Regions from separate parts of the Nocardia sp. NPDC057440 genome, predicted to be linked through region 1. Evidence: riboswitches for the same ligand, from Rfam matches in the RefSeq annotation. Region 1 holds a riboswitch; each other region holds the start of a gene.
What was found. A riboswitch is a leader RNA that binds a small molecule or an ion and turns the genes downstream of it on or off. The one in region 1 is predicted to bind S-adenosylmethionine.
Positions count from the first base shown of each region.

Region 2: linked by a shared signal. The riboswitch ahead of ACFU4Z_RS30220 (ABC transporter substrate-binding protein) and the one ahead of ACFU4Z_RS01055 (bifunctional o-acetylhomoserine/o-acetylserine sulfhydrylase) in region 1 are both predicted to bind S-adenosylmethionine.
Region 3: linked by a shared signal. The riboswitch ahead of ACFU4Z_RS04950 (rhodanese-like domain-containing protein) and the one ahead of ACFU4Z_RS01055 (bifunctional o-acetylhomoserine/o-acetylserine sulfhydrylase) in region 1 are both predicted to bind S-adenosylmethionine.
Region 4: linked by a shared signal. The riboswitch ahead of ACFU4Z_RS29395 (aminotransferase class V-fold PLP-dependent enzyme) and the one ahead of ACFU4Z_RS01055 (bifunctional o-acetylhomoserine/o-acetylserine sulfhydrylase) in region 1 are both predicted to bind S-adenosylmethionine.

Region 1 is NZ_JBHVDF010000001.1:216,919-220,880, reverse strand. It holds gene ACFU4Z_RS01060 (homoserine O-acetyltransferase) at 9-1,094, opposite strand; gene ACFU4Z_RS01055 (bifunctional o-acetylhomoserine/o-acetylserine sulfhydrylase) at 1,169-2,518, opposite strand; SAM riboswitch class IV at 2,605-2,715, opposite strand; gene ACFU4Z_RS01050 (TetR family transcriptional regulator) at 2,769-3,506, opposite strand; gene ACFU4Z_RS01045 (MFS transporter) at 3,641-3,962, shown strand, end outside.
Region 2 is NZ_JBHVDF010000018.1:145,774-149,735, reverse strand. It holds gene ACFU4Z_RS30230 (glycosyltransferase) at 1-246, shown strand, start outside; gene ACFU4Z_RS30225 (hypothetical protein) at 491-1,207, opposite strand; SAM riboswitch class I at 1,495-1,588, shown strand; partial or broken gene ACFU4Z_RS30220 (ABC transporter substrate-binding protein) at 1,846-2,118, shown strand; gene ACFU4Z_RS30215 (GNAT family N-acetyltransferase) at 2,126-2,689, shown strand; gene ACFU4Z_RS30210 (LLM class flavin-dependent oxidoreductase) at 2,686-3,825, shown strand; gene ACFU4Z_RS30205 (ABC transporter substrate-binding protein) at 3,822-3,962, shown strand, end outside.
Region 3 is NZ_JBHVDF010000002.1:405,725-409,686, reverse strand. It holds gene ACFU4Z_RS04955 (O-succinylhomoserine sulfhydrylase) at 70-1,284, opposite strand; gene ACFU4Z_RS04950 (rhodanese-like domain-containing protein) at 1,281-1,697, opposite strand; SAM riboswitch class IV at 1,712-1,829, opposite strand; gene ACFU4Z_RS04945 (hypothetical protein) at 1,892-2,347, opposite strand; gene ACFU4Z_RS04940 (FAD-dependent oxidoreductase) at 2,689-3,962, shown strand, end outside.
Region 4 is NZ_JBHVDF010000017.1:124,528-128,489, reverse strand. It holds gene ACFU4Z_RS29405 (DHA2 family efflux MFS transporter permease subunit) at 1-1,129, shown strand, start outside; gene ACFU4Z_RS29400 (LysE family translocator) at 1,131-1,775, opposite strand; SAM riboswitch class IV at 1,915-2,028, shown strand; gene ACFU4Z_RS29395 (aminotransferase class V-fold PLP-dependent enzyme) at 2,074-3,396, shown strand; gene ACFU4Z_RS29390 (flavin reductase family protein) at 3,454-3,962, opposite strand, start outside.

The DNA.
Region 1 (3,962 bases):
GGCGGGTGTCAGTCGACCGGCCTGCGGTGCACTCGGGCCAGCCGCATCGTCTCGGTCAGCAGCTTCGACACCGCGGCCGCCTCGGTGAGGAACCCGTCGTGGCCGTCGCGCGAATGCACGATCTCCAGACCATCGCAGCCGGGCAGCCCATCGGCCAGTTCCTGTTGGGTGCGCAGCGGATAGAGCCGATCGGAATCGACGCCGCCGACCACGCACGGCACCGGCGTCGCGGCGAGCGCGGCCGCGACCCCACCGCGCCCACGTCCGATGTCGTGCCGGTTCATCGCCTCGGTGAGCAAGACGTAGGTGGCCGGATCGAAACGGCTACAGAGCTTGTCGGCCTGATGGTCCAGATAGCTCTGCACCGCATAGCGGCCGCCGCGCCACGGATCCTCATCGCCCTGCGCGTTGTTCTCGAAGCGGTGATCCAGCTCGGACTCGGTCCGATAGGTCAGGTGCGCGATGCGCCGTGCGATGCCCATGCCGGTCGTCGGGACGCGATCGGTGTCGTGATAATCGCCGCCCTGCCAGTCGGGGTCGGCCTTGATCGCGGCGATCTGCGTTGTCTGCGTGCCGATCTGGTCGGCGGTGGCGCGCGCGCCGACGGCGAGCACCAGTGCGGCGCCGACCCGATTCGGGGCGCCGACCATCCACTCCAGCACCCGCATGCCGCCCATCGACCCGCCGACGACCGCGGCCAGCGTTTCGATGCCGAGCAGATCCATCAGTGCCACTTCCGCGCTCACCTGATCGCGGATCGAAATCTCCGGAAACCGTGCGCCCCAAGGCTTTCCGTCCGGAGCCAGCGAGGTGGGCCCGGTGCTTCCCATGCAGCCGCCGAGCACGTTCGTCGCGATGACACACCACTCGTCGGTGTCGATCGGCGCGCCGGGACCGACCATGCCGTCCCACCATCCCGGTAGCGGATGGATGTCGTCCGGGCGTCCGATCACATGTGAGTCGCCGGTCAGCGCGTGCTCGACCAGCACCACGTTGTCCAGCGTGGGGGAGAGCTCACCCCAGCGCTGCACGGCGAGGTGTACGTCCTGGACCACAGCGCCGTTCTCCAGCCGCACGTCCCCGATGGCGACCATGCCGAGCCGCCCGTCCGGCGGTGGCAGGGCCACCGCCGAGGCGGGTCGCACGACACTCGGTTCGGCGCCCACGGTCACGTCGCCGCCGCCGCGAAACCGGCTCGCAGATCGGCGAGGATGTCGTCGATTCCCTCGATGCCCACCGCCAGCCGAACCAGCCCCGGCGTGACGCCGGAGGCCAACTGCTCCTCGGGTGTCAGCTGCGAGTGCGTGGTCGACGCGGGATGGATTACGAGAGAACGCACATCACCGATGTTAGCGACATGGCTGTGCAGGGCTAATGCGTCCACGAACTTCTTGCCCGCATCGACACCACCGCTGAGCTCGAACGCGACAATCGCGCCCGGCCCCTTCGGCGCGAGCTGCTTAGCGCGCTCGTGCCACGGCGAGGACGGCAGGCCCGCGTAGTACACCGTTTCGACGGCGGGCAGGCCGGTCAGGAACTCGGCCACCGCCTGAGCATTGGCGACGTGACGCTCCAGGCGCAGGCTCAGCGTCTCGACGCCCTGGCTGATCAGGAAGGCGTTGAACGGCGACACCGCGGCACCCAGGTCGCGCAGCAGCTGCACGCGCGCCTTCAGCGCGTACGCGGGTGCGCCGAGGTCGGCGAACACCGCACCGTGGTAGCTCGGGTCCGGTGTGGTGAAACCGGGGAACCGCGGCTCGCCCTGCTCGTCGACCACGGTCCAGTCGAACGTGCCGCCGTCGACGATCACGCCCGCGACCGCAGTGCCATGGCCGCCCAGGTACTTGGTCGCCGAGTGCACGACGATGTCGGCGCCGTGCGCGAGCGGCTGGATCAGGTACGGGGTGGCGACCGTGTTGTCCACGATCAGCGGCAGTCCGTTGGCGTGCGCGATCGCGGAGATCCCCGGGATGTCGAAGATGGCGCTGCTCGGGTTGGCGATGGTCTCGCCGTAGAACGCCTTGGTGTTCGGCCGGATGGCCGCACGCCACTGCTCCAGGTCGTCGGGGTCCTCCACGAAGGAGACCTCGATGCCGAGCTTGGGCAGCGAGTAATGGAAGAGGTTGTAGGTGCCGCCGTAGAGGTGCGGACTGGACACGATGTGATCGCCCGCCGAGGCCAGGTTGAGGATCGCGTAGGTCTCCGCGGCCTGTCCCGAGGCCAGCAACAGCGCGGCGACGCCACCCTCCAGGGCGGCGATGCGCTGCTCGACCACGTCCTGGGTCGGGTTCATGATCCTGGTGTAGATGTTGCCCGGCTCGGCGAGGCCGAACAACGCGGCCGCGTGATCGGTGTCACGGAAGGCGTAGGAGGTGGTCTGGTAGATCGGGAGGGCGCGGGCGCCGGTGGTCTCGTCCGGGGCCTGCCCCGCGTGGACCTGCTTGGTCTCGAAGGACCACTGCGTCGGATCGGATGCGATCGGATCGATATCGGCCGCGGACGCGATGGGGTCACTCATGTCTTGCTCCAAAGGGGTTGTTCGCCAGAACTACTTGCTAATGGGATGTGGGCGACGGACAACAACACATTGGGGGTACCTCCTGAAGTGCGCGCTTGCTCTCGACTTTCGAGAGCCCGGTCATCACCCGGAGCACCCCACCGCTGCTGGAGGGTTGCCGTCCAGCAAGCCGGGGCTTCGCGCTGGCACTCATGACCTGACCGGCATCATAGCTGGCGGTCGGTCGACGATCGAAATCGTCGTCGAAAACTCACCGGGTTTCGGTGGCCAGCGGGACGCAGCAGATGCGCACGAACTCGTCGAAGGTGGAGAGGAACGCGGTGCGGCCGGCCAAGGCCGCCGCCGCCGGGTCGCCTTCGTCGAAGATGTCGACCGAACATTCCATCCCGAGCTGCCCGATCAGCTGCCAGGTTCCGACGATCAGCCGCACCTGCAACGCATCGGGCTCGGTGTGGAGTCGTTCGGCGAGCACTTCGGCGATAGCGGCGGTCTTGTTGTCGGCGTGCTCGAGGCTGCGCGCACTGACCGACGGACTGCTGCGCAGGATCCGCTGCATTTGCTGGAACTGCCGGAACGACAGCAGCCTGTCATTTCCATCTATCGCCTGGTCGATGGTCCGCAGGAAAGCCTCACGCAGCGCGCGCAGCTCGTTGCCGGTGACCGGGAGCCCGCGCAGGGTCTCGGCGACGGTGCGGCCGAAGTCCTTGATCGGCCCGAGGATGATGTCCTCTTTGCTGTCGAAATACCGGTTGATCGTGCGGGGCGAGACGTCGGCGGCATTGGCGATCTGCTCGACGGTGGTGGCATCGAAACCATGTGCGTCGCAGAGGTCGAGTCCGACCTCGATGATGCGCAACCGGGTCTGCTGCTTCTTGCGCTCACGCAGGCCGGCAGGCACCGGATTCGCGGTGTGGTCCTGGTTCGGCTCGGCGCCGACAGGGGCGTCCGCTGCGGCACTCGCGCCGGTCGACGTTGATGACTCGAGCATCCTTCCACTGTATCGCAACCGGGACTTTTCGTGTCGTTAGCAGTCAAATGTCTGATTGCGACATTTTTCCCTTGACGACAAATGTCCGACAATGACAGGATGGCAGCACGACTTCGAGTTCCAAGGAGATCAAGGTGACCGAGACTGCGACAGCGGTAGACGTTCCGGAAAAACAAGGCAGTTCGGCGCGCTGGTGGGCCCTGGGGGTGATCGCATTGGCCCAGCTCATGGTGGTGCTGGATGCCACCATCGTGACCATCTCGCTGCCGTTCGCACAACGTGATCTCGACATCAGTGATGGCAACAGGCAATGGATGCTCACCGCCTACACGCTGATCTTCGGCGGTCTGCTGTTGCTCGGCGGCCGGCTCGCCGACTACCTCGGCAGGCGTCGGATCTTCCTCGTCGGTCTCGTGGGATTCGCTGCGGCCTCCGCGCTCGCGGGTCTCGCGCAGA
Region 2 (3,962 bases), on a different contig from region 1:
CCGCTGGCCGCGGTCGCAGGTAGCGGGGTGATCCGTCGCGCAGGCCTGCTCGGCTACTCCGCTGCGGTAGCAGGCCGCCTACTGTCTCGTTCCACCGAGGTCGGCGGCCCCATCACAGCCACGGATGTCCTCGCGGCACTTGCACATCCACTGTCCATCGGCGTATATCTCGGCCTGTGGGCGCGGTCCCGCAGCAGGCATCGACGCGGCGCCCTGCGCTGGAAAGACCGCCCGCTCCCTCCCTGACCTGCCTGCCCGCGTCCGCCACATAGGACCCCGGAGCGCGCTTACTCCTGACCCCGTCCCCTACCCCGTGCCGGACCCGGACCCGGACCCGGACCCGGACCCGGACAACCATTACACCGGGTGCCCGGTTGCGACACGGGGTGTGCGGATCGACACCGGGTGCGGCTGCCGTCGGGCGCGCAAGGGTGTTGTCTCGGGCTCCTGAGCCCGTTGAAGCCGGACGAGATTGTCGGGGGCGACCGGGCTATGGGACCGCGCTAATACCGATGGTCGGGAGGAAGAAGCAGGAGTGGCCGTTGTTCTGGACGGTACCGAAGACGGCGGCGAGCACGGTTCCCGAGCCGGTGTCGACCGGGACGGCGCGGACGCCGCCGACCGGGAGTGCGGCGAAGAAGAAGTCCTGGATCGCGCGTTCGGCGAGGGGGCGGATTTCCGCCGGGACTTCGGCGGGGACCATGGCGCGGAAGACGTCGGAGAGCGGGCCCATCGAGGTGAAGCCGCTGCGCCCGTTGCGCAGGTTCATCCACGCGACGCGCATGCCCGACACGGTCGAGGTGTCCGGGGCGACGCCGTAGGGCACGAAGGTGAACATGGTCTGGCCCGCTTTCACGGCGGTGAGGTCGAGGCCGGGGATGGTCACCGTGGTCTTGGGCCACGGGCCGGGAATAGCGCCCGCGACGGCGGGGACCAGGCCGAGGGTGCCGGAGTCGGAGCAGAACGCCGCGGCGGTGGGATACAGGAAGGGGTCCATGCCGACGGCGCGCAGCGCTTCGAGCGCCGATTGATACGCGCCGAACAGATCGGTGGGTGCGGCTGTCCGGGCGAGACCGGGGCGCTCAGCGGCGACAGCCGGGGCGGGAGCCGCCGGAGCGCCGAAAGCGGTGGCAGGGCCGGCAAGGGCCAGCGCGGCCGTACTCGTCGCGATGGCGGTCAGCGTGGTCAGACGGCGCACAACGGTCACTTCGGACCTCCTCATCGTCGGCACGATCGAGGTCAGGGTACTCCGGCAAACTCGCTAAGCAGGGAATCTTCAAGTTAGCAATTTTCTGGCGCGCCGCACGCCCTCGCGATCCGCGATTTCGGATCCATGAGGTGGGCGCTGCTCATGGCGACGGGCTCAATGATCGCGGGAACCGGCCCTCTCGGACAAGGGCTGTGCTCACGCTGATTCCTAACCTTGTTCTGGAGTGCCCCTGCTTCGCATGCTATTTCGGCTAGACCCTCGACGGCCCGCGCTCGCCGCGGGCCGCACCATCCAGAGCGACCGAGAGACCTGGCTCGTCGACGTCGCAGCAACCCCCCGCTCGCCGGGTGCGGGTGCTTCCGCCGGGAACGATGGAGGAAACCGACATGATCACCGAGCAACACAGCACCCGTTGGGGCCGCCGCCATGCCGACCAGTGCCGCCGCACCGCCGCGAGCTGTCGCGACTGACCGCGCCGCCAGATCGCGCACCCGTCACTGGCCGGGTGATGTGACCGCCTGATGAGGGGCCGGTCTCGTTCGTTTCTTCGAAGGACCTCGATATGAGTGCGTCCATCGCATCCAGCGCAGCCGCTGCCGTCGGCGGTGCGCCCGTAACCACCGCGACCGAGGACGTGGCTCGGACCCAACCCCACCGCGATCTACCACGCGGCAACCGCGGATCAGACCAAGATCGTGGCCACCTTCTCCGGCGCGGGCGAGGCGCTGCAGGGCGAGATCGGCGTGCTCACCAAGAAGGACAACGGGCTGATCGGGGCGGTGCACAAGGCCATCGACCACGCCATCCAGTCGGGCACCTACCAGCAGGTCATCGACCGGTGGGGGCTGAAGACCGAAACGGTGACCAGCTCGCGGATCAACCCGCCCGGCCCGCCGAAGAAGTCGTGACAGCCCGATGACACAGCGATTTTCCTCGAATCGGCGACTCTCCCCGGCACCACCACCCGAGCTGCGTGTGCACGCGGTCGCTCAGGACGATCCGTTGGCCACGCCCCTGCTCGCCGAGCTCGCCGTCGAATACAGCACGCGCTACGGCCGGACCGTCGGTGCGGTGCACGACTCGCTGCGCGAATACCCGGCCGCGGAATTCACGGCGCCGGACGGTGCGCTGCTGGTCGTCACCCGCGACGGCGAGCCCGTGGCAGGCGGCGCTTTCCGACGCTACGACGACGACACCGCCGAGCTGAAACGCATCTGGACCGCACGTGAGCACCGCATGCAGGGACTCGGGCGCTTCGTGATCGCACAGCTGGAGACCGAGATCGCACGGCGTGGATACCGCCGCATCTACCTGACCACGGGTCCGCGCCAGCCCGAGGCCGTCGCCCTGTATCTGAACCACGGCTACACCGCGCTCTACGACCCGGACATCCCCTCGGACGAGATCGGCCCGCATCCCTTCGAGAAGTACCTGCCCGCCCCACATCCCGCCTCCGACCCGGTAGGAGCCCACGCATGAAATTCCTGCTGTTCACCCTGGTCACCCGGGTTCCGGACCCGATAACCGGGCGGCTGCCCGGCACCAGGGAGCGACTGCGCAATGTCATCGAGCAGGCGGGCATCGCCGAAGAGCTCGGCTACGACGGGTTCGCCGTCGGCGAGCGGCACGAGGATCCGTTCCTGTCGGCCGCACCGCCGGTGATCCTCAGCCACATCGCCGCGGTCACCTCGCGCATCTCGTTGTTCACCGCGGTCACCACGCTGAGCCTGCTGGATCCGGTGCGCGCTTTCGAGGACTACTCGACGCTGGACAACCTCTCCGGCGGCAGACTGGAACTGATCATCGGCAAGGGCAACGGCAGTGCGCAGGCGGAGCTGTTCCACGTCACCACCGACGATCAGTGGGACCGCAATCGTGAAGGCTACAAGCTGTTCCGGGAGCTCTGGGCCAGCGACAGCGTGACATGGTCCGGCCGGTTCCGGCCCGAACTCCGTGCGGCCAAGGCGCTGCCGCGGCCGTGGCAGCCGCGCATCCGCATCTGGCACGGCAGCGCGACGAGTCGCGACTCGGTGGAACTGGCCGCGCGCCACGGTGATCCGCTGTTCTCGGCGAATGTCACCAATCCCATCGAGCCTTATGCCGAGCTGGTGCGCCACTACCGGGAGCGGTGGGAGTTCTACGGGCACGACCCCGCCGATGCCATGGTCGGCGCGGGTACCGCCGGATTCCACGTGGCCAAGACCTCGCAGGAGGCCGCGGAAGTGTTCCGGCCGATCTTCGAGGCGCGACTCACGCTGGCCCGCAAGCTCGGTTTGCCGGTGGTGTTCGAGACCCTCGCGGACTTCCTCGCCCGCAGTTCGGCGTTGGTCGGCAGCCCGGAGCAGGTGATCGACAAGGTCAGCCGTCAGCACGAGCACTTCGGCCACGAGGTGACCCACCTGGCCGCGGATCGCGACGGACGCACCGCGATTGCGCACCGAGACAGCCTCGAGCTGTTCCAGTCCTCGGTCGCCCCGGAACTGCGCAGACGGATTCGGAGCAGGCCATTGGCCGTGAACACGGACATCGACCATCCCGTCCGACCCACCACCGACTACGACCTCGATTCCCAGGGCGACCTCGTCCGCACCGAAACATCTGGAGTAACACAGTGATCCGACCCCGCTATCGAATCGCGGCCGTGGCCGCAGCCGTCACCGCGGCCGCGAGTCTCGCCGCCTGCGGCAGTGATTCGGCAGGGACCGGCGCCGACGCGGGGCCGCCCAAGCCGGGCGGCACGCTGCGCTACGGC
Region 3 (3,962 bases), on a different contig from region 1:
CGCGGGTCGCCGAACGGGACATCGCTGTGCTCGTTACTCGACGATGTCCCGCTCGCGGCGCGGGACGCACTAGCTGAGCGCGTGGTCCAGGTCGTCGAGAAGGTCTTCTACGTCCTCGAGGCCCACCGAGATACGGACGACGCCGTCGGTGAGACCGATGGTCGCGCGACCTTCCGGGCCCATCGCGCGGTGGGTGGTGGTGGCCGGGTGGGTGATGAGGGTCTTGGAGTCGCCGAGGTTGTTGGAGATGTCGACGATGCGCAGGCGGTTGAGCACCTCGAAGGCACGCTTCTTGCCTTCATCCGCAGGCGCGTTCAGCTCGAAGGTGACCACCGTGCCGCCGCCGCTCATCTGGCTCACGGCCAGCGCGTGCTGCGGATGTGATTCCAGGAAGGGGTATTTCACCCAGCCGACGGACTTGTTGCCCTCGAGGAACTGAGCGACGCGCAGCGCGGATTCGGTGGAATGACGCACCCGCAGCGGCATCGTCTCCAAGCCCTTGAGCAGGGTCCACGCATTGAACGGGCTCAATGCGGGGCCGGTGTGGCGCATCAGATTCTTCACCGGGCCGTCGATGTAGTCCTGCGGACCGAGAATCGCGCCGCCGAGCACCCGGCCCTGGCCGTCGATGTGCTTGGTGCCGGAATACACCAGGACGTCGGCGCCGAGTTCGAAGCCGCGCTGCAGCAGCGGTGTGGCGAAGACGTTGTCCAGCACCACTTTCGCGCCCGCGGCGTGGGCGAGTTCGGTGACCCGGCGCACGTCCACCAGCGTCTGCATCGGGTTGGCAGGCGTCTCGAAGAACACCGCCTGGGTGGGCACCGAGAGTGCCTGCTCCCACTGATCGAGGTCGTCGCCGTCGACGAAGACGGTTTCGATTCCCCAGCGCGGCAGAATCTCGTTGCACACCACGAAGCAGGAGCCGAACAGGCTGCGCGCGGCGACAAGCCGGTCACCGGCGCCGAGTAGCGCGCCGAGCGCGGTGAAGACGGCGGACATGCCGCTCGCCGTGGCGAAGCAGGCTTCGGCGCCGTCCATCAGCCGCAGCCGCTCCTCGAACATGGCGACCGTCGGGTTGCCGTAGCGGGAGTAGACGAAATGTTCGACATCGCCGGTGAACGCGGCCTCAGCGGCCTCGGCGCTCTCGTAGACGAAGCCGGAGGTCAGATACAGCGCTTCGGCCGTCTCCTCGAACCCCGAGCGCCGCAAGCCACCGCGCACGCCGAGGGTCGCCGGGCCGACGCCATCGGGCAGCGGCTTGTCGAAGGAGCCGCCGGTGATCACGACTGCCGCCACGGGAGGCCGATGGCGCGCCAGCCGGAGCCGCCACGATGACCGGTCGCGTCGAGGCCGCCCTCGAAGCCATCCAGCACGTTGTAGGACGGTCCGATCCCGACCCCGGTCGCGGTGTTCGCGGCATGCGCGGAACGCTGGCCGGAGCGACACAGGAACACGACGGGGGCCTCCGGGTCGCGGCCGTCGAGCGCCTGGGTCAGCTGCTCGACGAACGCGCCATTGCGGGTGCCGGTGCCGTCGACCCACTCGATCAGCACCGTCGGGCGCTCGATCGATGTGGTGTCGGGAACTCCGACGAAGCGCCATTCGCCTTCGGTGCGCACGTCCACCAGGACGGCTTCCGGGTTGTCCCGCAGTAATTCCCACGCCTGCTGCGGGGTGATGTCACCGGCATAACTCATGTGGACCTCCTGTGAATCCGCTCTTGCCGCACCTTGGTTTCGGGTGCGCGGCCAGGTCGTCACCCGGAGCACCCCGCCGCGGAGGAGGGTTGCCGACCAGCAAGCCGGGGCTTGACGCTGATTCTCATGACCTGGTTCTGAGATTGCCTGGGCGGGGGTCACCCTGTCAAACCCCAGTTCACGACGTGGGACGGTCAACCGCAGATGAGCCAGCCGTCGCCCGATCGCGTCAGATTCCAGGTCGCCGTGGCTGCCTTGCCATTGACCTCGGTGGTGACTGTCGCCTTCGCCCGGTCACCGTCGACCATCGGATTCTCGATTTTTGTTATCTCGACGGTCTTTCCGGTTTCGAGGCCACCGAGCTGCGCGGCCAGCGACGACTTGCCCTCGTCGAATCCATCGCACGCCACACCCGGCGGCGGCGTGAGGTCGCTGTGGCCGCGAGCGTCGGCGTAGTTGCGGACCGCCGCCGCGATGCGGTCCGCTTCTGTGACATTTTTCTCAGCCGGTGACAGCAACCCGCCGAGCACGATCCCGACGACCACGATGACCGCCACCACCGCCGCCGCGATGAACGGCCACGGGGTGCGGGAGTCGGTCTGGTCGACCTCGATTACATCGTCGCCGTCGGTGCCTCGCTGATCGGTCATGTCCACGATGATCCCTGGTCGGCGGGGTTATCGAGCGCCCGCCCCCGAACTCGACGACACGCCGCGGAGGATCTCGTGCGCACAGCGGTTACCCCGGAGCACACCGTGGGTAAGCAACGAGAGGCAGGCCGTCCTGGCCGCGGGCCGGTCACCGCACCGGCGCGGGCTGCCGGGCGGACCACCGATAGAATCGCGAGACTGCGGCCTGCTGTCATAGCTGATATGACAGCGAGTCGGCACCAGTGTCCGCACATCAGGTGCAACCACAGCGGCGCGTCGAGTTAGCCTAGGCTAAGACCGACGCCATTAATTGTTTTCGACCTTAAGGGTGCGCGTAAGAGATGACCGAACAGAGTGCAGCGACCCGCCCGCTCCGCATCGCGATCGTGGGCGCAGGGCCGGCCGGCATCTACGCCGCCGACGCATTGATGAAGTCCGATGCCGAAGTGTCGATCGATTTGTTCGAGCGCATGCCTGCTCCGTTCGGGCTGATCCGCTACGGCGTCGCGCCCGACCATCCGCGCATCAAGGGCATCATCACCGCCCTGCACAAGGTGCTCGACAAGCCACAGGTGCGCCTGCTCGGCAACATCGACTACGGCACCGACATCACTCTCGACGACCTGCGCACCTTCTATGACGCGGTCATCTTCTCCACCGGCGCCAACGCCGACCGCGCCCTGGACATCCCCGGCATCGGTCTCGACGGCAGTTACGGCGCGGCGGACTTCGTGTCCTGGTACGACGGACACCCCGATGTGCCGCGCACCTGGCCGCTGGAGGCCGAGAAGGTCGCCGTCCTCGGTGTCGGCAACGTGGCGCTCGACGTGGCGCGGGTGCTCGCCAAGACCGGCGACGAACTGCTGCCCACCGAGATACCGCCGAACGTTCACGCTGGACTGAAAGCCAACAAGGCGGTCGAGGTCCACGTGTTCGGCCGCCGCGGCCCCGCGCAGGCGAAGTTCACCCCGCTGGAGCTGCGCGAGCTGGACCACTCCCCGACCATCGAGGTCATCGTCGATCCCGAAGACATCGACTACGACGAGGGCTCCGAGGCCGCGCGCAGGCACTCCAAGCAGGTCGACATGATCGCCAACACCCTCGAGCAGTGGGCCATCCGCGACGCGGGCAACCGTCCGCACAAGCTGTTCCTGCACTTCTTCGAGTCCCCTTCGGAGATCATCGGCGAGAACGGCCAGGTCGTCGGCTTGCGCACCGAGCGAACCCAGCTCGATGGCACCGGAAACGTCAAGGGCACCGGCGTGTACCGGGACTGGGACGTCCAGGCCGTCTACCGCGCGGTCGGCTACCTGTCGCAGAACCTCACCAACCTGCCCTTCGACGATCAAGCGGGCACCGTGCCCAACGAGGCCGGTCGCGTGATCGGTGACGAGAACGCGGACGGCGCCGACCGCTACCTGCCCGCCACCTACGTCACCGGCTGGATCAAGCGTGGCCCCGTCGGCCTCATCGGCCACACCAAGGGCGACGCCAACGAAACCGTGGCCTGCCTGCTCGACGACAGCGCGAACTTCACCCCGGCCGCCCAGCCGGAGCTGGACGCGGTGACCGCGTTCCTGGAGAGCAAGGGCATCCCGTTCACCACCTGGCAGGG
Region 4 (3,962 bases), on a different contig from region 1:
CGCCTTCACGGTCGTCTCCGGTCTCTGCGCGCTTGCTCCGAGTATCGGCTGGCTTATCGCGCTGCGCGTCACGCAGGGTTTGGCCGCCGGGCTGCTGGTGCCCGCCGGGCAGACGTTGATCGGCCGCGCCGCGGGCCCACAGCGGCTGGGGCGGGTGATGAGCGTGGTCGGGATCGCCGTGGTCGCCGCACCCGCGATCGGGCCGACCATCGGTGGCGTGCTGCTTGCTCAGCTGTCGTGGGAATGGCTGTTCCTGATCAATATTCCGTTCGGCGCGGTGGCATTCGTCCTCGCACGGCGCGTGCTGCCGCGCGAGGACGTGCGCGGCCGCGGCGAGCCATTCGATGTCGCGGGGTTCGTGCTGATCGGGACCGGGCTGTCGCTACTGGTCTACGGGCTCGGCGAATTCGGCAGCCGAGGCCGGCTTTCGGCGGTGTCGGTGTGGGTTCCCGTGCTGGCCGGTGCGGTGGCGCTCGGTGGCTTCGTGCTGCGCTCGGTACGCGGCCGCGGGCCGAAGGTCCTCGATATCGGCTTGTTCCGCACTACGATCTTCGCTACCGCGAACGTGGCCAACTTCTTCGCCGGCGTGGCGATGTTCGGGACGATGCTGTTGCTGCCCTTGTACTTCCAGTTACTGCATGGCAAAGGGTTGATCGCGACGGGGCTGTCGCTGCTCACGTTCGGTCTCGGCGGCATCGTCGCGCTGCCTGTCGCGGGACGGCTGACCGACCGCTACGGCGGTGGTGTCGTGGCGGTGGCGGGCAATGCGCTGATCATCGCGACCACAGTGCCGTTCGCACTGTCGGACGCCTCGTTGAATTCCGTGCTGGTGCAGGCGTTATTGCTGGTCAGGGGTATGGCGGCGGGGCTGACCGGAGTGCCCGTCGTGGCGGCGGCCTATGCGGCGGTGGGTCGCGAGCAGCTCCCGGATGCCGCGTCGTTCGTGAATATCTTGCAGCGGGTGGGCGGCGCTGTCGGTGCGGCGTTGATGGCGGTCGTCCTCTACCGCACGGCCGCGGCGGGTGCGTCCGTCGATGTGAGTTTCCAGCGGTCGTTCTGGTGGCTCACCGGGGTGGGAGCTGTCGCGCTCGTTGCCTCGATCCTGCTGTGGCGCAAGGAAAAAGGGTGACCTAGGCGGCGGAGGCCGCGGTGCCGATGCCGAGGGCCGCGAGGACGGCCGCGCTCGCCTGCTCCAGGCGATCGCGGACCTTCGGCTTGCGCAGTATCGCCACGGCGCGCGAGGCGGCGATCGCGAGCAGCACCATCTCCACCGCGGCGATGCTCGATTCGACCGCGCCGAGGGCGAGGGTGTTGGCGAAGGTGACATCGGTGAGGAACTGGGGCAGCACGGCCAGGTAGAACAGGCCGACCTTCGGGTTGAACATGCACGACACCAGCCCTGCGGCGAATGCCGAGCGAATCGATGCGGGGGAACCGGAATTCGCCTGCGCGGTAACCGCTTCGGTCGGGTCGAGGGCGGCACGCCGCTGTCGCCGGTGATCGATCAGCGCACGAACTCCCAAGTACACCAAGTAGATTCCGCCGACGATCTTGAGCGCGCGATAGGCCGTCGCCGACTGCTCCAGCAGGGCGGCGACGCCCGCCGCGACCACAACGGCCCACACGATGCCGCCGAGCGCCGACCCGAGCGCCGCCGCGATCCCGGGTCGCGCGTCCACCATCGAGAAGCGCAGCACCAGGAACGAATCGGGGCCGGGCGTGATCGACAGCAGTACGCACAGGCCGACGAAACTGAGCAGCAGGGAAAGCGTCACCCACCGATGGGACCGCACATCACGACATCGCGCAACCGGTTTCGACCGGCCGAGACCATGCTCGCCGGGCCTTGGCCGCGGGCGTCGTGTTTTCGATTCCGGTTGACAGCGGCCGGTGCGGTCTGCCAATCTCGGTGCAGGTCATGAGTACCAGCATCAAGCCCTGGCTAGCTGGTCGGCAACCCTCCTCCGCGGTGGGGTGCTCCAGGTGACGACCTGGCCGCCGCCCGACCGGGCGCGGCAAGCGCGGACTCGTACACCCCTTGGTTCCGGGTCCCATGACCGACGGGATTTCGTGATGACTGTTGTTGTGGATCAGACCTGTGCCGCCCTCGCCCGGGTTTCCGGCGGCGACCTCCTTGTGCCGCTCGTCCAGGGCGGAACGACCACCTACGCGAACTTCGACTACGCCGCGAGCGCACCGGCATTGGCGCAGGTCACCGACCGGGTGCAGCAGCTGTTGCCGTTCTACGCGAGCGTGCACCGCGGTGCGGGCTACGCCTCGCGGATCTCCACCGAGTGCTACGAGGCGGCTCGCGGTTCGGTGTCCAGGTTCCTCGATGCCGACGACGACCAAGTGGTGGTGTTCACTCGCAATACCACCGACGCGCTGAACCTGCTCGCCGCGTGCGTGCCCGGCGACACCGTGGTGCTGGATATCGAGCACCACGCCAACTTCCTGGCGTGGACGCGCAATGGCCGCCGCGTAGTTCGGGCCGCGGACACTGTGGCCGAGACTATCCGGCTGCTGATCGCCGAACTGTGCAGCAAGCCCGCCGCGCTGCTCGCGGTCACCGGGGCTTCCAACGTCACCGGCGAGGTGCTGCCGTTGGAGCGGCTGGCCACCATCGCACACCAGTGCGGCGCGCGCATCCTGGTCGACGCCGCGCAGCTGGCTCCGCATCGCCGAATCAGCCTGCGCGACAGCGGCATCGACTACCTCGCCTGCTCCGGGCACAAGCTGTACGCGCCGTACGGCGCGGGTGTGCTGGTCGGGCGCCGCGATTGGCTGGATGCCGCCGATCCGTACCTGGCAGGCGGTGGCGCGGTGCGCGAGGTCACCACCACGGGCGCCGACTGGGCCCCCGCGCCGCAGCGGCACGAAGCAGGCTCCCCGAACGTCCTCGGTGCGGCCGCGCTCGCCGCCGCCTGTGAGGCGCTCTGTGCGATCGATCCCGAAACCCTCGCCACCCACGAACGTCTGCTCGCCGACCGACTCCGCGTCGGCCTTTCCGCCATCCCCGGCGTCGACCTGCTGCGCATCTGGGACGACAGCCCCGACACCGTCGGCATCGTCGCCTTCACCCTGGACGGCTTCGCCCCCGGCCACGTCGCCGCCTATCTCTCCGCCGAACACGGCATCGGCATCCGCGACGGCCGCTTCTGCGCTCACCCGCTACTGGCCCGCCTCGGTCTCGACGGCGCACTGCGCGCCAGCATCGGCCTCGGCACCAGCTCCGCCGACGTCGACCGCCTCGTCGACGCCGTCGCCACCCTCGTCGAATCCGGCGCCACCTGGAACTACGCCGCCACCGATGGCCTCTGGAACCCCACCCCCGAAACCCGCCCTTTCACCAGCCTCGATACCACCGGCGGCGCCGCACCCTGCAGCATCGGCTGACCGGTCTTTGTGTGGTTGTCCGCGACCCTCAGCGCGCGGGAGGCCGGGTAACCGGGCTCATTCGCCGAGGGCGCTCGGGCGGTGGTAGCGGCCGTTGTAATAGAGCAGCGGCGCGGCGGCCGGTTTTTCATCGGTGTTGTCGTGGACGCGGGTGACCAGGCCGACGGCGAGGGTGTGGTCGCCGATGGGGATGAGCTGTTGGATGACGGCGCGGACCCAGATGGGGGTGCCGTGCAGGACCGGCTCGCCGGTGTCGAGGGTGGTCCACAGCGAGCGGTCGGTGAAACGTTCCTCCGCGGCGCGCGCGAAGCGCTGGGCCAGGTGGTGCTGGTGTTCACCGAGGAAGTGGATGACCACCGAATCGGCCTTCAGCAGGGCGGCGATGCTCGAGGAAGTGTGTGCGATGTTGAAGGAGACCAGCGGGGGTTTCAGCGACAAAGACGCGAAGGATGTCGCGGTGAAGCCGACCGGGCCGTTCTCGGAGCAGAGCGTGACGACCGTGACGCCCGCGGGATAGTGGCGCATAGAGGCGCGGTATTGCTCGGCGGTGATGCCGCTCAGATCGT